Regions from separate parts of the Bariatricus sp. TF06-38A genome, predicted to be linked through region 3. Evidence: a T-box and tRNA genes for the amino acid it is inferred to sense, from the RefSeq annotation. Region 3 holds a T-box; the other regions hold tRNA genes.
The links. The T-box of region 3 lies ahead of PG418_RS16005 (valine--tRNA ligase). A T-box ahead of a tRNA ligase gene usually reads a tRNA of that ligase, here a tRNA-Val.
Positions count from the first base shown of each region.

Region 1: it encodes a tRNA-Val, which carries the amino acid that the T-box ahead of PG418_RS16005 (valine--tRNA ligase) is inferred to sense. The anticodon was not compared.
Region 2: it encodes a tRNA-Val, which carries the amino acid that the T-box ahead of PG418_RS16005 (valine--tRNA ligase) is inferred to sense. The anticodon was not compared.

Region 1 is NZ_JAQFCE010000002.1:45,426-53,864, reverse strand. It holds gene PG418_RS02425 (GNAT family N-acetyltransferase) at 1-53, opposite strand, end outside; gene ispF (2-C-methyl-D-erythritol 2,4-cyclodiphosphate synthase) at 91-642, opposite strand; gene PG418_RS02415 (hypothetical protein) at 646-1,179, opposite strand; tRNA gene PG418_RS02410 (tRNA-Met) at 1,723-1,796, opposite strand; tRNA gene PG418_RS02405 (tRNA-Val) at 1,903-1,975, opposite strand; gene gdhA (NADP-specific glutamate dehydrogenase) at 2,244-3,578, opposite strand; gene PG418_RS02395 (phosphoribosylformylglycinamidine synthase) at 3,890-7,648, opposite strand; gene PG418_RS02390 (TIGR01906 family membrane protein) at 7,799-8,439, opposite strand, start outside.
Region 2 is NZ_JAQFCE010000007.1:87,367-95,805, forward strand. It holds gene PG418_RS07965 (ECF transporter S component) at 1-138, shown strand, start outside; RNA gene ssrA (transfer-messenger RNA) at 294-639, shown strand; gene PG418_RS07975 (putative Se/S carrier protein) at 745-1,023, opposite strand; gene PG418_RS07980 (double-cubane-cluster-containing anaerobic reductase) at 1,025-2,299, opposite strand; gene PG418_RS07985 (GNAT family N-acetyltransferase) at 2,614-3,156, shown strand; tRNA gene PG418_RS07990 (tRNA-Val) at 3,287-3,359, shown strand; tRNA gene PG418_RS07995 (tRNA-Met) at 3,387-3,460, shown strand; gene PG418_RS08000 (3'-5' exonuclease) at 3,853-4,548, opposite strand; gene PG418_RS08005 (helix-turn-helix domain-containing protein) at 4,762-5,169, shown strand; gene PG418_RS08010 (hypothetical protein) at 5,183-5,518, shown strand; gene PG418_RS08015 (GDSL-type esterase/lipase family protein) at 5,560-6,201, opposite strand; gene PG418_RS08020 (chromate transporter) at 6,372-6,938, shown strand; gene PG418_RS08025 (chromate transporter) at 6,935-7,501, shown strand; partial or broken gene PG418_RS08030 (NADAR domain-containing protein) at 7,600-7,731, shown strand; gene PG418_RS08035 (phospho-sugar mutase) at 7,884-8,439, shown strand, end outside.
Region 3 is NZ_JAQFCE010000027.1:23,814-32,252, reverse strand. It holds gene PG418_RS16005 (valine--tRNA ligase) at 1-1,648, opposite strand, end outside; T-box leader at 1,721-1,952, opposite strand; gene purD (phosphoribosylamine--glycine ligase) at 2,097-3,368, opposite strand; gene purN (phosphoribosylglycinamide formyltransferase) at 3,385-4,011, opposite strand; gene purM (phosphoribosylformylglycinamidine cyclo-ligase) at 4,005-5,030, opposite strand; gene purE (5-(carboxyamino)imidazole ribonucleotide mutase) at 5,074-5,586, opposite strand; gene PG418_RS15980 (aminopeptidase) at 5,740-7,776, opposite strand; gene PG418_RS15975 (DUF6142 family protein) at 7,777-8,139, opposite strand; gene PG418_RS15970 (VanZ family protein) at 8,120-8,439, opposite strand, start outside.

The sequences.
Region 1 (8,439 bases), on a different contig from region 3:
AGTGTTCTTGTAAGCCCACGTTCTTCCGGCTTCAGTTTTTTCAGTATCTTCATTTTACTTTTTCGCCGTGCCTTTCTATTCAGACTTGATCTACATCTGTCTTGCTGCACAACCTCCACAGCCTGCGCAGCCACCTGCAGGTGCTGCTACGTCTACACTGCTGAAATTAGTCAGTTTTTCGATTGCACAGATTGCCTGGGAAGAAATTCCTTCCCCACTTCCGGTAAATCCAAGACCTTCTTCCGTCGTTGCCTTGACATTTACCTGATTCGTTTCAATATGCAGTGCTTCTGCAATATTCTTTTCCATCTGCTCGATATGTGGGCGCATCTTCGGTCTCTGCGCAATGATCGTCGCATCAATATTCTCAATTACATACATATGATCATCCAGCAACTTTCCTACATGCTCCAGAAGCTTAATACTGGAAATTCCTTTGTATGCAGGATCTGTATCCGGAAAATGCTTTCCGATATCTCCAAGTGATGCCGCCCCAAGCAGGGCATCCATGATTGCATGCAGAAGTACGTCTGCATCCGAATGTCCAAGAAGCCCCTTTTCGTATGGGATCTCCACCCCGCCAAGGATCAGCTTTCTTCCTTCTGTCAGTTTATGAACATCATATCCCATTCCAACACGCATCTTCTACACTTCTCCTTCCTGTCTGGCATCTGCTTTTTTGTCGCTCTTTTCTTCCGGCACCTCTTCTGCTTTCTTATCTTCTTTTTCCTCCACAGTTTTCTTTTCTTCGTCTTTTACCGCTTCTGTATCATCTTCTGCTTTCTTTTTCTCTTTTTCACCATCTTCCGCTTTTTCTTCAGCAGCTGTTTCTTTCCTTTCCTCTTTATCCGCAGACTTCTCTTCTTTTGTATCAGCTCCTACATGAACGTCTGCAACTCCTTTCCCTAAAGAAACCTTTTTTGCCGCTTCTTCGCCATCTTCGTTTTCTTCTGCCCCTGCAGTTGTACCCTGAATTTCTGCCTTTGTCTCTTTTACGATTGTTCTTATATTCCAGATAATCGTAGCCAGTCCAAACAGCGCAAAAAATACTCCGACCAGAATAAAAAGGATCTGGTTTTTCGGTTCTCCGACAATTGTGTCCTGCACAAGTGATATGCCGGTATATACCAGATATGCGCCGATTGCAGCCATGATGATCTGTTTTGTCTTAGATGTCATATGAAAATTCCTCCGTTTTGTCGTAATCTAGGGATATTTTATCACATCTTTGGGGGATTGCATAGGTTTTGTTGGGAGTCAGACGAAATGGAGCGGGTTCAGAGGGGACGCAGGAGGAGAAAAAATATCCCACCGGATTCCTTTGTCCAAACCATTCCGATAAGCCTCTGAGAGCGAAAATTGTGTCAGCAATGGCTTCCACAATTTTTGAGTCTTATCTCCATTGGACAAACATGGATTCTGGTGGGATATTTTTCTCCTCCTGCTGACTTTCTCTGAAAAGACGGCAGCGCTTGGGAGCGGCTGCCTGGGAAATGTTGAGTTTAAGCACCTATGCAATTGGGGATTTATCAATGGCTTTTGTATTGGAGGGGTACTTTGTTGGGAAATTTTAAAGCAATGGATCGCTTGTAGTTTAATATTTGTGAATTTTATAGTTTGAGTATAAAAGTTGGAATATGGCAAATGATATTCAGCGTTTTCATGAATGATAATATAGATATAACGCAAAAAGAAGCCCCACACAAGGACTCCTTCTTGTAGTAGCGGGAACTGGATTTGAACCAGCGACACCGCGGGTATGAACCGCGTGCTCTAGCCAACTGAGCTATCCCGCCATATGATATGTTTTTGTGCCAGCTCTTCAGAGCTGTGTGCATCGCACGAAGTGCTCGTCACATTTCGCGTTCAATGTTTTCGACTTTAAAAAACTTTCTCGCGAAATGGGACCAATAGGGCTCGAACCTATGACCCTCTGCTTGTAAGGCAGATGCTCTCCCAGCTGAGCTATGATCCCATATGTTCGTCCGTTTTACAACCGACTTCGTTATTATACAATTATCTACTTCTAAATGTCAACTATTTTTTTCATTTTTTTGTTTTATTTTTTACCATTTTTCATTCGATACCATTGAACAGACAAGCGCTGAAAAAAGAATCGTTTGGATTCTTTTTCCAGCGACCGACCACACACCCTATATCATTCAACATTTTCCCATAAACCAGAAAAATCTCCGGATTGCTCCGAAGATCTTTCTGATTATATTTTACATAGAGGATATGTCTTATACAATTCCCTGAGCCTGCATTGCGTCTACAACTTTTTCAAATCCGGCAATGTTAGCACCTACTACATAGTTTCCCTCTGCTCCATAACGTTTTGCTGCGTCTGCTGCGTTATGGCAGATATTTACCATGATGTTCTGAAGTTTTGCATCAACTTCTTCGAATGTCCAGCTGAGACGTTCGCTGTTCTGTGACATCTCAAGTGCTGATGTAGCAACACCACCTGCATTAGAAGCTTTACCAGGTGCGAATAATACACCGTTCTCCTGCAGATACTGTGTAGCTTCCAGTGTGGTAGGCATGTTAGCTCCTTCTGCTACTGCAATGCATCCGTTTGCAACAAGCTGTTTTGCATCTTCAAGATGAAGTTCGTTCTGTGTTGCGCAAGGAAGAGCGATATCAACTTTTACTGACCATACACCGCGTCCTTCATGATATTCTGAATTTGGACGGTAATTCTTGTATTCTGTAAGTCTTGCTCTCTTCACTTCTTTGATTTCTTTCAGTGCTGCAACATCGATTCCTTCCGGATCATAAACCCATCCTGTAGAGTCGCTACATGTTACAACTTTTGCACCCATCTGCTGTGCTTTTTCAATTGCGTAAATAGCAACGTTACCGGCTCCGGAAACAGCAACTGTCTTGCCAGCGATGTCTTTTCCTGTAAGTTTGAGCATTTCGCGTGTAAAATACAGAAGTCCGTATCCTGTAGCTTCTGTACGTGCAAGGGATCCACCATAGCTGAGTCCTTTACCTGTAAGAACACCTTCTGATAATCCACGGATTCTCTTGTACTGTCCGTACATATATCCGATCTCTCTTGCACCTGTTCCGATATCTCCGGCCGGTACATCTGTGTCTGCTCCGATATATTTGCAAAGCTCTGTCATAAAGCTCTGGCAGAATGCCATAACTTCACGATCTGATTTTCCTTTCGGATCGAAATCTGATCCACCTTTACCTCCACCGATCGGAAGACCTGTCAGAGAGTTTTTGAAGATCTGTTCGAATCCAAGGAATTTGATAATTCCGATATTTACTGAAGGATGAAGACGCAATCCTCCTTTATATGGTCCAATTGCACTGTTAAACTGTACACGGTATCCTGTATTAACCTGAACCTGACCTTTATCATCTACCCACGGTACGCGGAATTTGATCTGTCTTTCCGGCTCAACGAGTCTTTCAAGAAGAGCGTCTCTTCTGTATTCTTCTTCATGAGCTTCTACAACTGCACGAAGAGATTCCAGAACCTCTTTTACTGCCTGATGAAATTCTGGTTCATCTGGGTTTTTCTTTACTACAAGTTCAATTACTTCATCAACATAAGACATACTACTCAATACCTCCTGAATGTTCTTTTACAAAAATGTGACTTTGCACACTTCTTTGCTAAAAAAAGAGGGACAAACAAATGTCTGTCCCTCCGGAACACCTTTGTTCTTTAACAGAGTAAAGCATTCAGGCGCCTGTGTCAAGATTTTTTTGCATATTTTTCAATTTTTATGAATTTCCACTACATTTTTGTTTCAAATACAGCTGATTTTCATTTTTTTTCTTGATACTTCTTCTCTTTTTTGCAAGTTCGTGTCGACAATCTTGCATTTTCGTCTCATTCGAAGCATTTTATTCCAGATTTCCCGTCTTATTTGAAATATTTCACACCGGATTCAAAGATCTTCATATCCTGTTCACCATAAATATTGATTGCCACGGAATCTGCACGACGTTCTGAATGTGCCATCTTACCAAGCACACGGCCATCCGGACTTGTGATACCTTCAATTGCGCGATAAGAGCCATTGACGTTCCATTCTTCGTCCATAGATACATTTCCGTCAAGGTCACAGTACTGTGTTGCAACCTGTCCGTTTGCAAAGAGCTTGTCAAGCCATTCTTCACTTGCAACAAAACGTCCCTCTCCGTGGGATGCCGGATTGGTATAAACTCCGCCAAGCTCTGCCCCCTGCAGCCATGGTGACTTGTTGGTAACAACTTTCGTGTAAACCATCTTGGAAATATGGCGTCCGATGGTATTGTAGGTCAGTGTCGGAGAATCCGGTGTCTGTCCCACAACTTCTCCGTAAGGAACCAGACCAAGTTTAACCAGTGTCTGGAATCCGTTACAGATACCAAGTACAAGACCATCTCTTTCGTTCAGAAGTTTTTCTACTGCTTCTTTGAGTTTTGCATTCTGGAATGCAGTTGCAAAGAATTTTGCTGAACCATCTGGTTCGTCACCAGCTGAGAATCCGCCTGGGAACATGATGATCTGGGATTTTGCAATTTCTTTTTCAAATGTATTCACAGAATCTACGATATCTGCTGCATCCATGTTACGGAATACTTTTGTGATGACCTTTGCACCTGCTCTTTCAAATGCTTTTGCACTGTCATACTCACAGTTTGTTCCCGGGAATACCGGAATAAATACAGTCGGCTGTGCAATCTTGTGTCCGCAGATCACAATGTCTTTTGTATCATACAGCGGAGATTCTACCTTTTCGTCAGAAGCTTCGTCAGATACCGTACGGAATACCTGTTCCAGAGTTCCTGTCCATGCATCTTCTGCTTCTTTCAGTGTGATTTCTGTATTTCCAAATGCGAATTTCGCATCATCTGTCACTTCACCGATCACAGTGTAAGAAATGGAGAGTTCTCCAACCTTGTCTGCCGGAACTTCTGCTACGATGTCACCGAATGCAGGTGCAAAAAGTTCTCTTGCATCCATGCTGTGTTCGATCTTCACACCCATTCCGTTACCGAATGCCATCTTACTGACAGCCGCGATCACTCCATGACGGTCAAGTGCGTAAGCCGATACGATCTTTCCGTTGTGGATATCATCAGCGAACTTACCGTACTGATCCATTACCTGTTCATATACCGGAAGCTCATATTCATCTTTTTCAATCTTCATCCATACAAGTTTATTACCTGCTTTTTTCAGTTCCGGAGTAATGATATCTCCTTCTTTGGCAATGTCAACTGCAAAGGATACCAGTGTCGGCGGTACATCGATATGTTCAAATGTTCCGGACATGCTGTCCTTTCCTCCGATTGACGGAAGTCCGTAAGCAATCTGTGCCTTATATGCACCAAGCAGTGCTGCAAATGGCTGACTCCATCTTTCCGGATCCTCTGTCATTCTGCGGAAATATTCCTGGAATGTAAAACGGATCTTGCTGTAATCTCCACCACAAGCCACGATCTTAGCCATAGACTCTGTGACAGCATAGACAGCTCCGTGATACGGACTCCAGCTTGACAGATACGGATCAAATCCATAACTCATCATCGTAACGGTATCGCATTTACCATGCATAACCGGAAGCTTTGCAACCATACTCTGCGTCTCTGTCATCTGGTATTTTCCACCGTGAGGCATGAAAACCGAGCCTGCTCCGATGGATCCGTCGAACATCTCAACCAGACCTTTCTGCGAGCATACATTCAGATCTTTCAGAGTATCCAGCCATTTTTCTTTTACATCGCCAACCTCAACCTGTTTCTTAAGGATGGTATCTTCTCTTGAAGGAATATCAACTTTAACCGTTGTCTCCTGGTGTGCACCGTTGGTGTTCAGGAAGGCACGGGAAATATTTACAATCTCTTTTCCTCTCCATGAAAGAACAAGTCTCGGATCTTCGGTAACAACTGCAACCTTTACCGCCTCCAGATTCTCTTCTTTTGCATAGCCAAGGAATTCATCTACATCCTTCGGATCTACCACAACAGCCATACGCTCCTGGGATTCAGAAATTGCAATCTCTGTTCCGTCAAGACCTGCATATTTTTTCGGTACTTTGTCCAGATTGATCTGAAGACCATCTGCAAGTTCTCCGATTGCAACAGATACTCCGCCTGCTCCGAAGTCATTACACTTCTTGATCAGCTTGCTGACTTCTTCTCTGCGGAACATTCTCTGGATTTTACGTTCGGTCGGCGCATTACCCTTCTGAACCTCAGCTCCACATGTCTCGATGGATTCTTCGGTATGAACTTTGGAAGAACCGGTTGCTCCACCACAGCCATCACGTCCGGTACGTCCGCCAAGAAGAATGATGATATCTCCCGGATCCGAATTTTCACGGATAACTGCACGTCTCGGAGCAGCACCCATAACCGCACCGATCTCCATTCTCTTTGCCACATAATCCGGATGATAGATCTCTTTTACCAGTCCGGTTGCAAGTCCGATCTGATTACCATATGAGCTGTATCCATGTGCTGCACTACGCACCAGTTTCTTCTGCGGCAGTTTTCCTTTCATCGTCTCTTTTACAGATACGGTCGGATCTGCTGCACCGGTTACACGCATTGCCTGGTATACATAAGTACGTCCTGACAGCGGGTCACGGATTGCTCCACCAAGGCAGGTAGCTGCACCACCAAATGGTTCGATCTCGGTCGGATGGTTGTGCGTCTCGTTCTTGAAGTTGACAAGCCACTCTTCTTCCACACCATCTACTTCAACCGGGACAACGATACTGCAGGCATTGATCTCATCGGATTCTTCCTGATCCTGAAGTTTGCCTTCTTTTTTCAGCTTCCGCATTGCCATCAGTGCAAGATCCATCAGGCATACAAATTTGTCTTCGCGTCCTTTAAAGATCTCACTGTGTGTCTGAAGGTATTCTTTATAAGTATCTTCCATCGGCTTTCTGTAATCGCCATCACCGAAGGATACTTCTGTAAGTTCTGTTGAGAATGTAGTATGACGGCAGTGGTCAGACCAGTAAGTATCCAGAACACGGATCTCTGTCATAGATGGATCTCTGTGTTCCTCCCCTTTGAAATAATTCTGGATGTGCTGGAAATCCTTGAATGTCATAGCAAGTCCAAGAGAACTGTATAACTCTTTCAGTTCCGCTTCCGGCATATCTTTGAATCCGTCAAAAATCTTTACATCTGCAGGTTCCTCGAATTTCGTAACCAGTGTCTCCGGTTTTTCAAGTCCTGTCTCTCTGGAATCCACCGGGTTGATGCAGTGTGCCTTGATAGCTTCCATCTCTTCTTCGCTGATCTCACCTTCGATCACATAAGTGGTTGCTGTCTTGATAACCGGCAGCTCATCCTCTTTGATAAACTGTACGCACTGAACAGCAGAATCTGCTCTCTGGTCAAACTGTCCAGGAAGAAATTCTACAGAAAAAATGTGGTCACTTTCTTCGCGCGGGAAGTCCTCTCTGTAAAGCACATCTACCGGTGGTTCTGCAAACACACCGTTGCATGCTCTTTCAAATGTTGCATCAGAAAGATTTTCCACATCATAGCGGATCAGTACACGTACATTCTTCACCGTCTTAATTCCAAGATAACTCTTCACCTCATGGCGAAGTTCTTTAGCCTGTACTGCAAATTCTGGTTTTTTCTCCACATATACACGTTTTACGCCCATAATTTCCTCCATTAGCTTTGGTAGTAATATTGAAACCGCATGCCTTGATCCGGCATAACGGCAGTTTCCTCGATTTTTATTTTACCACATCATCTTTTATAAGTACAATAAATATAACTAAATCTTTTTATAAGTATATCTTATTTATTACAATTACCGTGAATCGCATCTCTTATTTATCTTTTTCTGGACAATACTACAGACAAAAGATACGATTAAAAACACAGCAAAAATACTTCCGATCCTCATCACCATATCATAGAAAAAGCCCTCCGGAAGCATCCGGATCATATAGTCTTCTGCCGGATCAAGGATCCATAAGTTATTGTTAAAGAAAATATGATGAAAGATCACGAAATATTTGTTAAAGTCTCTTGAAAACAGAAATCCTGCTACCGCGGTAAGTGCCAGAAATACCGCCAGCACCCGCTGATACATCTGCGGGATCAGCCTCTTCCAGTCTGCTTTCATAAGCACAAGTGCCGCCATTGAAAAAAGCAGTACGATGATCGCTCCCCTCCGGATTGCAAGTCCGCCAAGAAAAAGCCCCTGCACATCTGCCATATGAAGCCGGTCCTTCTCATTGAAAAAATCCTGTATATTTCCTTCCACTTCCGTCTCAATACTCAGTTTCTTCTCGTTGCCCCGCAAATAAGACATCATGAATTTTGTCACCTTCATAATATCCGGCATCTCCATATAAAGTTCATCCGCTACCTTATATTTTTCATATTCTTTTTCATAAAAATTCCAGTCTCCGTATGCACCGATCTCAAAACTGCTGATCAGCAGGA
Region 2 (8,439 bases), on a different contig from region 3:
CTTGCAAAATGGAGCGCAGCTGCTACTTTTGTAAATGCAATCCTTTCTACAATCGTTGTAGTGATCATCTACAATGCACTGCGACCGGCACTTGCAAAGAGCGGAATGCTGGAAGTGGGGAAGACAAAAGAAGCGTAAAATGACAGATTGAGTAAATTATATGCGGAGATGCCTTGACATGAGCCTGGATGTCCGCATATAATATATAGAGCAAATGGGAGGGCAGAAGGTTGACTTCTGAACGGATCTTGTTTGCAGAAGCGTATTTTTGATGATACGGCTTCCAAGAACCAGGGCTTGTACTGGTTTCGACGGGGGCACGGAAGTCAAGGAAGCCATCCGTAGCGGGACACTACGTTAAAAGTTCCAACTAAATATAAACGCAGACGAAAATTTAGCGTACGCTGCCTAGTTGCAGCAGTCGGCCTTGAGTCTCTCATCGCTTAAGTAACCGGCTTCGACCAGATGGGGCACTTCGTTTCCAAAGCTTTGAGGGAATGGAAGAATTTATGAAGCTACTAAAGTAAGCAGCCTGTTGTTCGGCGGCTTATGGAGGGAATGTCAAAAGAATGACTGTGATGGGAGATGCCTTTATGGAAGAGCTTTCGGACAGGGGTTCGATTCCCCTCAGGTCCATACCTGTAAAACCGCTGAAAATGAGATGATTCAGCGGTTTTTGAATATGATGAGTCAAAATGAGGAGAGAGCTTTTTGCTCTCTCCTCATTTATCATATACTTTGCATTTAACAATATCGGTCTCTCTTTTTCTGCAACTGATTTTCCAATGGAACGATGTTTACATATTCGGCATGATTCTCTTCGATGCATGTCCTGACGGCATCAATGTCATCCGGATGGATCAGAAGCGCCATTCCGCAGGCAGCTTTGCCATCAGTGTCACGCGGGGCAGGTGCAATACGGTTAGGAAGGCCTTGCTTATCCAGAAGCTCATGGAGCATCATGCCCTGTGTGTGATTGTCAAAGAGAATATAATAGCGGATATGTTTATTTTTTTCTTCCATTTTACTGATTCAGCATCTCCACAAATGCTCCGATTCTTGTACGAAGCTGTTCAGCATCTTTATCGGTGTAATCTGTTTCCAGAGAGAGTACCGGAATATTTTTCGCCTTCAATGCTTCAGAAACTGCAAGCTTTTCTGTGTCGTACAGGCAGCAGAACATCAGACTGCAGTCGATGACGCCGTCCACCTGATATTCGTCGACCATACGGAGAATATCGTCGATACGTCCCGTATTTGGTGTGAAGCATGCACAGTTTGTCTTCATGTAACGTTTGGACAGATTCATGAACTGTTCATCCAGTGTTTCACCGGATTCGTCTACAAGATTTTCAAAATATCTTGTTCCTGTACACATCTCTTCACAGACAACAGTAGCGCCGCTTGTCTCGATGATGTTATGTAATTTCCAGTTCGGAACTGCAAGAGGCGTTCCTGTGATCAGGATACGTTTTGTGCCTTCTGGTACAACAGATACACCATCCTTGATTCGTTGTTCCAGTTCGTCAGCCAGACGGTTACACATCTGGGCGCAGCGTACCGGATCATCGAAGAAGGAAATTTGGGTCATGAGCAGAGCATCTCGTCCGGAAATCGGCAGACATTTTGATTTTCTGCAGTCATAAACTCTCTGAAGAGCTTTACGTTTCTCATTGCAGATATTGATCGCTTCCGCAAGGTTTTCCGGTGTGATTTTGTTTCCGGTAAATTCTTCTACAATCTTTGCAAAATCTGTAATTTCTTCTTTCCATTTGATAATATCTTTTTCACGCTTCATCTGTGGAACGTCCATAATATGCATTGGAACGTCTTTTCCAAGGATTTCGTAAGCTTTCTTCTTGCCGTCGCAGGTAGTTTCCCCGACATACATATCTGCAATACGGAAGAATGGGCAGGTGCGTCCAAGTCTTGCTCCTACAGAAGCTTTTACAAGCGGACAGACATTTTTCGGAAGGACTTTTTCGCCGTCCGGAACCCAGAACTGGGAACCGCCGCAAAGTCCGGTTACGATACCATTTGCAGCGATGATTACTTCATCCGGTACATAAACGCAGAATGTTCCGAATACTTTACGTCCTTTTTTCTGCTCTTCAATTAATTCAGCCGGGCGGATACCGTGAACCTCAGCAATGACCATATCCCAGAAATCCATTGCTTTCGGACGGTTTTCCTGTGTCATAAATACATCCCCAACTGCTGTCGGAAGAACCTGACAGAGATTGTCATGATTTTTGACATCCATCCCAAGGTCTTCCCACATTTTTTCATAATCAGCCATTTTCATTTCCTCCTTTTATACAATGACGATTTGTTAGTATCCATATATTTTGTCGCTATCCATATAAAATATTGTACAAAATGACGAATGAGTTAGTCAATGAATATGGTGAAATGTGTAAAATAACTATAAATAGGACGATATATAGAAAAAATGAATTATTGAAATACGTTTTACGTATAACCATGCAAATGTGGAATGTTGAAACTATAAAATCCTTATGATATACTGGGACAACAGATTAACGTATAGAATAGAAATTGAAGAAAACAAATTTATTAAAAATTTAAATATAAAGACTGAGGTGGAAGAGTATGCTGGAGACCGAAAGATTAATACTGAGAAAATGGACAGAGGAAGATGCGGAAAGTCTGTTTGAATATGCAAAAGATTCGGAGATCGGACCTGCTGCAGGATGGCCGCCGCATAAGAGCGTGGAGGAAAGCAGAGCTGTCATCAAAAATGTATTTGATGGAGCAGAGTGCTACGCAATCTGTGAAAGGGAAAAGAATATTGCGATAGGTGCTGTGGAACTGAAACTGAATGGATACACGAATAAAACAAAGCGTGACGATGAGTGCGAGCTTGGATATTGGCTTGGACAGCCATTCTGGGGAAGAGGCTATATGCCGGAAGCTTCCAGAGAGTTATTGAGACGTGGATTTGAAGATCTTGGCATGACAACAATCTGGTGCGCTTATTATGATGGCAATCTGAAATCAAAAAGAGTGCAGGAAAAGCTGGGATTTGTTTATCATCATTCCTGTAATGAAGTTCCTGTGCCGCTTTTACATGAGGTGCGGGTCGAGCATACGAATGTTATGACAAAAGAGCATTGGGAAGAAATCTACAGGTAATGGTCTGGAAAGCAGGAAGTAAGGGGGAGATATGCTGACGGAAAAAGAGAAAATCTGTAAAAAAACTAAAAAAAGTATTGACATTTGTAGAAAATAATAGTAGACTAAACAAGTCGCATAAATGTGATGAGGGATCATAGCTCAGCTGGGAGAGCATCTGCCTTACAAGCAGAGGGTCATAGGTTCGAGCCCTATTGGTCCCACTACAACATAAGTTGTAACTTTCATATGGCGGGATAGCTCAGTTGGCTAGAGCACGCGGTTCATACCCGCGGTGTCGCTGGTTCAAATCCAGTTCCCGCTACTTACGAAGGAGTCCTTGTGTGAGGGCTTCTTTTTTTGCATAGCAGAAAGTTTTACATTATCTAACGTCTTAAAGCTTCTACATATACAATAACGAACATCCCCACACATCGCCCCACAACCAATAACCTTGAACGTCAGTTGCATGAAGACTGGTGTCACAGCCTTATTCGTCAATAATTTGAAATGCATATGTGGAGAGAAATCGGTGAAAAGCCGGAACGAAAATAGAATTAAAACTTCTGGAAAACTGGAAAGTAAATAAGTAAGATCCGGAAGAGATTATTTTCGGGCAGGTGAAACAATATGCGAAAGATCAGTGAAAAAGAACTAAAAAAGATAGAGTACGTTTATAAGAAAGAAGATTCTTTAAGACGTATTCTATCTTTTTGCTTATGCCTTTAATAAAGTGTCAATCAGCCGAGATGCTTCACTGCGCGTGATCGTATCCGGATTCCATTCCGGTACTTTTTTCTTCTGGCTGCACAGTCTCTGCAAAAGTGCAACCTGTTTTGCTGTGGCAGGCTGCACTTTTTTTATTTTGTATGTAAGCTGCTGTGGCTTGAAAAGAGAAGGATCCTCATTTTCGAAATAGTGTGCCAGTGTCTGATACAGTTTTGCTGTGGCAAGCGCATCATAGTAGGCGCGGTGCGCAGCTTTATTTTCAATCTGGTAGTATTCACACAGACTAGAGAGACTTTTGGATGGAAGTGATTTTAAGGTGCGCTGGGCGATCTTAAATGTGTCGATTCCAAATTTTTCAAAAGTAAGTCCTAAATTGGAAGCACCTGATTTCATGAAGCTGTAATCAAAGCCTACATTGTGGCCGATCAGGACATCATCTTCACAGAATTCAAGAAAATCACTGATCACAGCATCGGCAGGTCTGGCATTTGCAACCATTTCATTCGTAATGCCGGTGAGATTCGTGATCATCGGGGAAATCTCTTCCTGTGGATGAATGAATTCCATAAAACGTTCGGCAACCTTTCCGTCACGGACTTTCAGTGCTCCGATTTCAATAATTTCATTATATAGTGGGTCAAGCCCGGTTGTTTCCAGGTCAAAACAGACATAGGATTTTAGCATTTCAAAACCTCCGTTTCTGAAATCCTATTTTAACAGATGCGAGGAGAAAGTGCCATAGTTTTCTTGATACAAATCTCTCCGGATGGTAAGATATAGGTATATTTGCCGGTGTAAAAGAATTTTGACAGGCAAAAATGCCATTTGTAAAAGATGTTTGATAGACTTTTGGTGTTCTATATGGAATGATGTCCGTGAAAGGAAGAAACAGGAATTATGGAAATAGGGAAGAAACTAAAAAATGCACGGATAGAAGCCGGGCTTACCCAGGAGAAGGCTGCAGAGAAAATCGATGTTTCCCGCCAGACTATTTCCAATTGGGAAAATGAAAAATCGTATCCAGATATTATCAGTGTCATTGCACTTAGTGATCTTTATTCCGTAAGTCTTGATGAACTGTTGAAAGGAGATCAGAAGATGGCAGAACATCTGGAAGAGAGTACAAATGTTGTAAAAAGCAACAAAAAACTGACTGGAGCAATTCTTTTAAATATTATACTGATGATACTGTTGATTGCGCTGAACATGCTGTTGCCGGAAGGAACCTATTATCTGGTAATTGTATTTTGTGTGGTAATCATGAGTTCATCGGCATTGCTTTATCAGATTATCAAACGGATTTAGGAGGCAGATTATTATGGGATGGAATCAAATAGCAGCAGTAGCAAGCGGAGCAATTGCGTTGGTAGGAGCAATCTGCACCGCATGGCAGATTTATCAGATGACGGTATCAGATGCAAAAGCAAGAGGCTTAAAGCACCCGAAATTCTGGGGATTTTGGGCGATGAATGGAAATAATTCAAGTGGACTGATTCTTTATCTGATCGGTAGAAGAAAATATCCGGTCCAGAATATGAGCATCGAAGATCAGGAAAAGATTGAAACAAGAAAAAAGGCAGCAGGAGCTGCGCTTGTGTTTATGACACTTGGGGCGATTGGATTTGTGATCAATATCATGCGGATTTATATTTAATGAAGAATACGAATACGAAGAGCGGTATAGACGTTAAAAATCTATACCGCTTTTTCCAGTTCTTTTTGCATATCGATAACTTTTTCATAGATTGCATTAGCAAGTGCAGCGTGACCGGCTGCATCCAGATGCTCGCGGTCGGTTGTACTCGGAGATGCGAAAGCAGAGGCATCCAGAAATGCTGCATGATGCAGAAGCGCCACTTTGTGATATTCTTCAGCAAGCTTTTTTGAAACTTCTACGGATTTTTCATCAAATTCCGGATCAAAGCCAGGATCGCCAACACCTTCACCCAGATGAATCGGTGAAATGACGAGGAGATCAAAAGGCTGGGAAGCGTTTTTTCGGGCTTTTTGGATGACTTGAGCCAATCCTTTGGCAATGGTTCCTGCGGACGCATTGTATCTTGTTTTGCAGTCGTTGGTTCCGAGCATAACGATAAGGAGATCGATAGGAGTATGCATTTCCATCGTGACACCGATCAGATCGAGTCCACGGCGTCCCTCACGAAGATCATCCTGAAATACAGTGGTTCTTCCACAAAGACCTTCTTCGATCACACGGTGGTCAGCACCCAGCTTCTTCTGAAGCAGACTGGTCCATCGGGTGTCGGTGTCAAATCTGCCGGTTCCGTCCGGTTTGTAGCCATATGTGTTTGAATCGCCAAAGCATAAGATGTTCATTCTGTGTCACTCCTTTATAAACCTACTAAATTGATATGTTATATATGATAAATGAGATTGTTGGAAAAGTCAAGAGGTAAAATTGTATTGGAAAGGTTTTGAAATTTACCTGGATTTTAATTTACATCTGTATAAAGCAAAGATATACTAATGGGTGGAGGATAAAAATTATGAAGAATAAAAGAGAAGTGTTGGTTAAACTTTTTCTATCTACATTATATCTAAGTGCATTTACATTTGGCGGCGGTTATGTGATCATCACACTGATGAAGAAAAAGTTTGTGGATGATTATCATTGGATTGAAGAAAATGAAATGCTGGATCTGGTGGCAATCGCGCAGTCAGCACCGGGACCGATTGCGGTAAATGGGGCAATCGTGGTTGGGTATAAGCTTGCCGGCCTTACAGGAACACTGGTTGCAATTATTGGAACGATTATTCCACCGTTTGTGATCATTTCTTTGATCTCTGCTTTTTATCATGCATTTCGGGATAATTATCTGGTGAGTCAGATGCTGGAAGGGATGCAGGCAGGTGTCGGAGCTGTGATTGCCTCGGTCACTTATGAAATGGGATGTGGAATTATAAAAAAGAAAGATAATGTGGCAACGATTGTTATGATTGCAGCCTTTATAGCAGCCTGTGTATTGGGAATCAATGTGATTTATATTGTGATTGCAAGTGGAGTTTTTGGTGTAATCCGGACAATCTGGAACAGACGGAGGAAAAGAGTATGATGTATATACAATTATTTTTAAGCTTTTTTCAGATCAGCTTGTTCAGCTTTGGAGGTGGATATGCGGCACTTCCACTGATCCAGGGGCAGGTCGTAAATGTGCATCACTGGCTCAGCATGACGGAATTTACGGATCTGATCACCATTTCCCAGATGACTCCGGGACCGATTGCGATCAATGCAGCAACCTTTGTTGGGATGAAACTGACCGGAATGCCGGGAGCGGTTGTGGCTACACTTGGATATATCACACCATCTTGCATTATCGTGACGATCATTGCAAAATTGTACTTAAAATACCGGGAAATGGACATGCTGCAGGGAATACTTGGAGGGATCAGACCAGCGGTGGTCGCACTGATCGGATCGGCGGGAATTTCCATTTTGCAGACAGCATTCTGGGAAGCTTCCGGGAAAATGGTGATATCTGATACCAGTTGGCTGATGGTTGGAATATTTGTGGTATGTGTGATCTTGCTCAGGAAGGTGAAGATGAATCCAATCTGGGTGATGTTGCTTGCCGGGGTGATGAAAGTGTTTGTTGCGATGGCAGGAAAGATATAAATCTGGTATGATTGTAGTGAAAGGTTGGGTGAAGATTGATGGAGATTATTTGTTTTCATAATCCAGATGAAGAAAATGGATATTTAGGAAATTGATATTTATCAGAATGTGCGGTAAAAGATCAGATATGGGGAATCGGGTTATCCATGAAAGACGAGAACAGATTTGATCTGGATAAGTGGAAAGGTCAGAACTTACTTGGATATGCTTTGATGATGGTGAGAGAATAATTTAGTTATGGAGGAAGATGAAAATGAAGAATGTTTTAACGGACTTTTCTTACCCAAATCATTGCGGGTTAGTCAAAGATATGGTATATTTAAAGTATATTTTTGTCAAAATGTACAAAAATAAGAACAAATTATAGTAGGGAGTGGTCAAGATGTATCAGGAAGAGTACAAACGTTGGCTGGAAGCAGATCTGGAAGATGCCGATCTGAGTCCGGAATTAGCGAGAATTGAAGGAAATGACGAAGAGATAAAAGATCGTTTCGCTGTAGCTCTGAAGTTTGGAACAGCCGGACTTCGTGGAGTTCTCGGAGCAGGAACGAATCGTATGAATATTTATGTAGTACGTCAGGCAACACAGGGACTGGCGAACTGGGTTAAGACACAGGGGGGCACACAGACTGTGGCAATCAGCTACGACAGCCGTCTGAAGAGTGATGTATTTGCAAAGACAGCAGCAGGTGTTCTGGCAGCAAACGGAATCAATGTCAGAATCTATGACGCGCTGATGCCAGTGCCGGCACTTTCATTTGCGACACGTTATTATAACTGCAATGCAGGTGTTATGGTAACTGCATCCCACAACCCGGCAAAATACAATGGTTATAAAGCATATGGACCGGACGGATGCCAGATGACAGATGATGCAGCAGCAATCGTATATGCTGAGATCCAGAAGACAGATGTCCTCACAGGTGCAAAATACATAT
Region 3 (8,439 bases):
GACGGAGTGCATCTGCACCGTACTCATCAATGACCTCCAGTGGATCGATACCATTTCCAAGAGATTTACTCATCTTACGTCCCTGGGAATCCCTTACCAGTCCATGGATCAGAACAGTATGGAACGGTGCTTTTCCAGTATGTGCATATCCGGAGAATACCATACGGATTACCCAGAAGAAAATAATATCATAACCGGTTACCAGTACATCTGTCGGATAGAAATACTTGAAGTCCTCTGTCTCTTCCGGCCATCCAAGTGTTGAGAACGGCCACAGTGCTGAACTGAACCAGGTATCCAGTGTATCTTCATCCTGTGTCAGATGTGTGCATCCGCAATGCGGGCATTTTTCCGGCATCTCACGTGCAACAACCACTTCTCCACATTCATCACAATAGTAGGCCGGAATTCTGTGTCCCCACCAGATCTGACGTGAAATACACCAGTCACGGATATTTTCCAGCCAGTTCAGGTAGATCTTACCAAAACGTTCCGGTACGAATTTTAATTCGCCGGTCTTGATCGCATTGATCGCCGGTTTGGCAAGCTCATCCATCTTAACAAACCACTGTGGTTTGATCATCGGTTCAACGGTTGTCTTACATCTGTCATGTGTTCCAACGTTGTGTACATGTTCTTCGATGCTTACAAGGTATCCTTCTTTTTCCAGATCTTCTACGATTGCTTTTCTTGCTTCGTAGCGATCCATTCCGGAATATCTTCCGTATCCTTCTACGATGGTAGCATCATCATTCAGGATGTTGATTTCCGGAAGATTATGTCTCTTTCCTACTTCAAAGTCATTCGGGTCATGTGCTGGTGTGATCTTAACCGCACCTGTTCCGAATTCTTTATCAACGTAAGCGTCTGCCACGATCGGGATTTCTCTTCCAACTAACGGAAGGATGACATTCTTTCCTACGATATCTTTGTACCTGTCATCGTCCGGGTGTACGGCGATCGCTGTATCTCCAAGCAGAGTTTCCGGACGTGTAGTTGCGATCTCAAGGAAACGTTCTGTTCCTACGATCGGGTACTTGATGTGCCAGAAATGTCCTGCCTGTTCCTCATGCTCAACTTCTGCGTCAGAAAGGGAAGTCTTACATACCGGACACCAGTTGATGATTCTGGAACCTTTGTAGATAAATCCTTTTTCGTGAAGACGAAGGAATACTTCTTTGACCGCATTCGAGCATCCTTCATCCATGGTGAAACGTTCTCTGTCCCAGTCACAGGATACACCAAGCTTTTTCAGCTGACCTTCGATGGTTCCTGCGTACTCTTCTTTCCACTGCCAGGTTCTCTTAAGGAATCCTTCTCTTCCGAGTTCTTTCTTATCAATTCCCTCTGCCTTTAACTGGTTTGTAACCTTTACTTCTGTTGAAATTGCAGCGTGGTCTGTTCCCGGGATCCACAGTGCATTATATCCCTGCATTCTCTTGTAACGGATCAGGATATCCTGAAGCGTATTATCGAGAGCATGTCCCATATGCAGCTTACCGGTGATATTCGGTGGCGGCATTACCGTTGTAAATGGTTTTTTACTTCTGTCAACTTCAGCGTGAAAATACTTTTCTTCACACCATTTTTCATAAAGTTTCGCTTCAATCTCTTTCGGATTGTAGGTCTTTTCAAGATTCTTACTCATTGTTTCCTCCTCTTATAAGTCCACCGCGCACTTTTGCTCTCTATAAAGAATAAAAAAAGCCCTTTACAATATGTAAAGGGCGTGTATAAACGCGGTACCACCTTTGTTCCACGAAATAAATCCATCTCGTATCTCTCACAGTTCTATAACGGAAACCACCCCGTGATATCCTACTCGCCCTTTTTCAGATACCCGGCTCCAAAGCTACCTTCTGCAACCACTTCCCGTAAACCGTCTCTCAGCCTGTGAACGGTTCTCTCTTCTTCGGACCAGTCTGCATACTCCTCTTTCTCATTGCCTTTTCCCATAACTATTGATAATCATAGTATTCAAAGTCCGATTTGTCAAGAAGTTCATGAAATCTTTAGAACTTCTTAAAGATTAAATTTTTCACTTAACTCAAAAAAGGCGAAATCCCTCTGAATAAGAAAGATCCCGCCCTAAATTCCTAAGCCTCGTCAATCGCTTTTCCGATATCGTGGCGCATATATTTGTTATCAAATTTAACCCATTCGGTTGCTTTGTAAGCATTGGCACGGGCCTCTTTGAGCGTTGCTCCTTTGGCTGTCACACCGAGGACACGTCCTCCGTTTGTCACGATCTGATCTCCATCGAATTTGGTTCCGGCATGGAAGCAATAGTATCCTTCATGCTTCTTGAACTCGTCAAGACCTGTGATCGGAAGTCCTTTTTCATAAGCGACCGGATAACCGTCAGATGCAAGTACCACACAGACTGCTGCATTGTCTTCAAACTGAAGATCTACCTGATCCAGTGTTCCGTCGATACAGGCTTCGATCACATCGATCAGATCATTTTTCATACGCGGAAGAACAACCTGTGCCTCAGGATCTCCGAATCTGGCATTGTATTCCAGAACCTTCGGTCCGTCTTCGGTAAGCATCAGTCCGAAGAAGATGATCCCCTTGAACTCTCTTCCCTCTGCTGCCATTGCATCTACCGTCTTCTGGTACACATATTTCCGGCAGAATTCGTCAACTTCTTTTGTATAGAAAGGACTCGGTGAGAAAGTTCCCATACCACCGGTATTCAATCCCTGGTCTCCGTCTTTGGCTCTCTTGTGATCCTGCGCGCTTGTCATAGTCTTGATGGTCTTTCCATCTACAAAGGAAAGAACAGAAACCTCACGTCCTGTCATGAATTCTTCTACAACCATGGTATTACCGGATGCACCGAATTTCTTGTCCAGCATGATCTCTTTCACGCCGGCTTTTGCTTCTTCCAACGTATTACAGATCAGTACACCTTTTCCAAGTGCCAGACCATCTGCCTTCAGAACGATCGGAAATTTGGCTGTCTCCAGATAAGCCAGCGCTTCGTCTGCATTGTCAAAGTTCTCATATGCTGCGGTCGGGATGTCATATTTTTTCATCAGATCTTTTGAAAATGCCTTGCTTCCCTCCAGGATTGCTGCATTTTTTCTTGGTCCGAATGCGCGGATCCCGGCTTTTTCAAATTCATCTATAAGGCCGCCAACCAGCGGATCATCCATTCCTACGATTGCCAGATCAATCTCTTTTTCCTTTGCAAATGTAACCAGCTTGTCAAATTCCATCGCACCAATCGGTACACATTCTGCAAGCTCTGCAATCCCGGCATTTCCCGGTGCACAGTACATCTTCTCTACCTTGCTGCTCTTTGCTACACAATATGCAATTGCGTGTTCTCTTCCGCCACCGCCTACGATCAATACTTTCATTGGTGCTCCTCCTTCTCTAACGGGCAATTGACACTCTGCCATCTTTTACTGTTACTTTTCCATTTGCGATCAGGTCGATCGCATGTGGAAGGATCTTCCACTCCGCCTGCTCCATCACTCGTCTCTGCAGAACCTCCGGTGTATCGCCTTCTTCTACTTCAACAGCCTTCTGGAGAATGATCGGACCGGTATCCGTTCCTTCGTCTACAAAATGTACGGTTGCTCCAACCACCTTTACCCCTCTGGCAAGTGCTGCCTCATGAACCTTCAGTCCATAATATCCCGTTCCGCAGAACGACGGAATCAGAGATGGATGGATATTGATGATCTTATTTCGGTATCTGCTGATCATTTCTTCCGGAATCACAACCAAAAATCCCGCCAGAACGATCAGATCCGGTTTCAGTTCGTCTACCTTTTCAAGAAAAACTTTGTTAAACTCTTCTCTTGTCTCAAAATCCTTCGGCGAAACGCACTGTGCCGGGATCTGATGATTCCCGGCTCTTGTGAGTGCATATGCGTTCTTATTATTGCTGATGACACCGACCAGCTCTGTATTGGTGATCGTGCCATTTTCCACTGCATCAATGATTGCCTGCAGATTGGTTCCGCCTCCGGATACAAGTACAGCAACTCTTAACATAAAGTAACTCCTTTTTCTCCTGCTTCTACATAACCAACCACAAATGCTTCATCTCCAGCTTCTTTCATTGCCTTAATTGTAGCATCTACATCCTTTTCATCGACAGCGACAACCATACCGATACCCATATTGAAGGTATTGTACATCATCTCTTCTGCAATGTTGCCAGTCTTTGCGATCAGGTTGAAGATTGCAGGGATTTCATAGCTGTCCTTCTTTACCACTGCACGGATTCCTTCCGGAAGCATTCTCGGAATATTTTCATAGAATCCACCGCCTGTGATATGGCTGCATCCTTTGACTCTTACACCGGCTTCTTTTACGTTCTTCAGTGCTTTTACATAAATTCTGGTCGGAGCAAGAAGTGCTTCGCCAAGTGTCTTTCCTAATTCATCATAGTATGTATTTAAGGATTCTTCTGTAATGTCGAATACCTTACGAACCAGTGAAAATCCATTGCTGTGAACCCCTGTAGACGGCATTGCAACAAGTACATCACCTGGCTTAATATCAGAACCGTCGATAATGTCTTTCTTATCTACAACTCCGACTGCAAAACCTGCAAGGTCGTAATCATTCTCTGGCATCAGTCCCGGATGTTCTGCTGTCTCTCCACCTACAAGTGCACATCCTGACTGCTTACAGCCCTCTGCCACACCGCTTACGATCGTAGCGATCTTTTCCGGGTAATTCTTGCCACAGGCAATATAATCCAGGAAGAATAACGGTTCTCCACCAGAGCATGCGATATCATTCACACACATGGCAACAGCATCAATACCGATCGTATCATGCTTGTCCATTACAAATGCAAGCTTCACCTTTGTTCCACATCCATCTGTTCCGGAAAGAAGTACTGGTTCTTCCATATTCTTGATTCCACTTAAATCAAATGCACCTGCAAAACCGCCAAGCCCTCCTAACACTTCCGGTCTCATGGTTTCTTTTACATGCTTTTTCATAAGTTCTACTGATTTATATCCTGCCTCGATATCTACGCCGGCTGTCTTATAATCCAACATTTTCTATATCCTCCTGGTATTTTCACTGACATCTGTATGCCTACATCTGCTTGATATATTCTTTGTGTCCGATTTTTTCAAGCTTTTCTGCTTTTTTCTGGACGGTTTCTTTCATTTCTGCAGTGTAATCCTTCAATTTCTGAAGAAGCTCAGGATCTGAGGTTGCAAGAATCTTTGCAGCCAGAATAGCTGCGTTTGCTCCGCCATCGATCGCAACTGTGGCAACCGGGATTCCAGGCGGCATCTGAACGATTGAATAGAGTGCGTCGACACCCTCCAGATTCTTCCCTGACATTGGGATTCCGATAACCGGCATCGGGAAAATTGCTGCACACATTCCTGGAAGATGTGCTGCCATACCTGCACCTGCAATAATTACTTTGAAGTCTTTTGCTTCTGCAGACTTCGCATATTCATAGAATACATCAGGCTCACGGTGTGCCGAGATGATCGTCATCTCATAATCGATTCCAAACTTTTCCAGCATGTCGGCAGCTTTTCCCATTACTTTCATATCTGAGTCGCTGCCCATTACGATTCCAACTTTTGGCATAATGATCTCCTTTTCTTTTATCTATAAGTATTTTAATAAATAGCTAACCACTTATAAGTTATTTTACTAAGTCTGTTGCGGTATGTCAACCGTTACTTATCTGACCATTATTTAATTTTACTTATTGGTATTATTGAAAATCCATAACTAATACTAATTCAGAGGTTCATTGAGGATCTCTGTTCCCGGAAGAACAAACCGTCCATCACGGATAATTTCTGTCTCTGTTCCGTCTTTCGCCACTACAACAATGCTTCCCAGCTCATCATAAGGGATGGTGATATCGGTATGGCACTGGAAATATGCTTTCGACGGATCCTCTTTTCTCAAGATCGATATGCTGTTGTCTCTTGCAATAATCTCTTTTCCATCCGGATTGTAAACCTTTACATCCTCTGCCCAGCTGTAGCAGGTATCCCCTACTGCAAAATGCGGTCCCGTCTTTTCAGCGATCAGAATCGTATATTTATCTGCAATATCATATTTCTTCGCAACCGCATAAGCTGTGGTATTGGTTCCGATCGCAAACTCGCCGATCGGAAGTGTCTGATGATTGTGCAGAATGTTATCGAAAATATATTTTTTATTTTCTTCTTCTGAATCAAAATTGGTGCAGGTATACTCTGTGATCTTTCCTTCTTTAAAACTGATCTTCAGATTGTAATACGGAAGTCCGTGAAGAAATACCTTGCTCACAAAAAGGGTACCTTCTGTTCCTTCCAGTACCGGGGAAGTGAACACCTCACCTACCGGGATATTGACATCGGCAACACAGTTTTCAAAGATCGTCTCTTTTGCCGGATCGGCAAGCGGATGAAGCATCACTTTCAGATCCGTCTGGTTTTCGCCTGAGCCTGTTACTTTTACATACTCTCCTTTATCCAGTGCATCGATCATTGTCTGCTGCACCTTCTGGTAAAGCTTGTAATCCAGAGTATTGATCTTGATCGTTTCATCAAAGATCTCATGATACTGCTCTCCGATTTCCGGAACCGGCCAGGAAATGATCGTAAAGCTTCTCTCATCTCCCGGAAGATATTCATTGGTCAGACGTCCGGCTCTTCCATTCATCGCAACCAGAAGTTCTTCCTGCTTTTCGCTTAATTTAACTGCCTCTGGTTTAGCCTGCGGAACAAAAGTCTTTTCTCCGAAAATGTCGATCACTGCCGGTCCTGCATAGCCTGCTGCAATCTCTTTATTCTGCTCGTAAGTGGTACGCATCACTTCCAGCTTTCGCTCTACATACTGTTTATCCATCACAAGCCCGATATCATCTCTGTGGTCATAGACATACTGCTTGTTGCCGGAAATATTGAAAAATCCGATCTGGCTGTTACGTCCTCTTGTGATCACGCTGTGACTTGTTCGGAAAATACTCGGCTTTAATCCCATTTTGGCAAAATTCTCAATGGCTTTTTTTACGATCCGTTCAAATCCCATTGCATAGTAAATGTTGACTACAGATTTTTTTGACAGGTCTTTTCCGGTATTTACAAAACCAATCCTGTATCCTTCACTGAAGGTATCTGCCATCTTATCAATCTTCTCCTGTGAAAGTGAATTTAAATATGCGGCTGTCTCTCTTTCATTTACCCCCACATATTCTCCCATACGGTAGAGATAACGCAGATCGGAAAGATCTTCATTCATGATCATATTCACAATGAAGCATCCTCTTTCCGGATCGATCTGGTCTTTGATGCGGTCTGCCGCAAATACATCACAGTAATCACTTGCATACCAGTAAAAGATTTCCTTCAGGCTTTCCGGCTGCGGCTGCTTTTCTTCTTCAAATTTGTTGTAGATTTCAATCAAAAGCTCTGCTCCGATCACAACATACTCCATACGCTGTTCCTGAACATAAGAAATGCTTCCGCGAATCTCGGTGTAAACCGCAGACAAAAAGCTTCCCAGTTCTCCTCCCAGCACCAAAACCGCATAAGCCGGATTTGCATAAGATTTCTCATAGTTTGCTTCCAGTTCGTCTGCATAAAGATCCTTCATCTCTTCCTGCAGCTCTTCTTCTGACATCTCTTTCTGCTTTCCGCTTTCCACATTCTGTTTCAGCTCATCAAGCTTTAAAATAAACCGAGCCACATGCTGGAAATACTCCCGATATGGCTCTGCTACTGTTTTTTCTTCTATTATTGCTTTTATTCTGTCAATTGCCAGATTATATCTTTCTTCCATTTATACACATCCTCTTATAAATACTAAGATCAGGGCAAGTAAAATAAATCCGTTTACAACAATTCCGATCTTGCAGGTCAGATAATTTTTATCTCTTTCTTTAAATCCTTTTACACCCGTTACAATACCGATGCAGGCAAGAATCATATCGAAAACCCCAAAGCTTCCTACCATTGCTGCTGATTTCCCTTTATTCATAAATGCCATTACAATCAATCCCGCTATCACTGCCGTAACAAGTACTGCCATCACACAGGACCAGATTCCCTTGCGGGAATGCTTTCTTTTTATCTGACCATACTTCCGGCTTCTTTTATTTCGATCTCTTTCGCGTGCTCTTTTTTTATCTCTCCTGCTTCGCATCGTGCCATCTCCTTATCATATTACAAATCGCGAAGACGATATACCCGATCACACCGCCAAGGGTGTTGAGCAGCATATCATCCACATCAAAACTCCCCACTCTTGTTACCAGCTGAAAGCACTCCACAAAGAAGCTCACTCCAAAACTGTAGAAAAGGGTAAGAAAAAAGCTGCGATACCGGCTTGCCATCGGCATAAAAAATCCAAATGGTATGAAAATCAGGACATTTCCGAACAGATTTGCATAAGATACCCATCCTAAAACATCTCGATACAGCCAAAATCTTTTTATTTCACAGA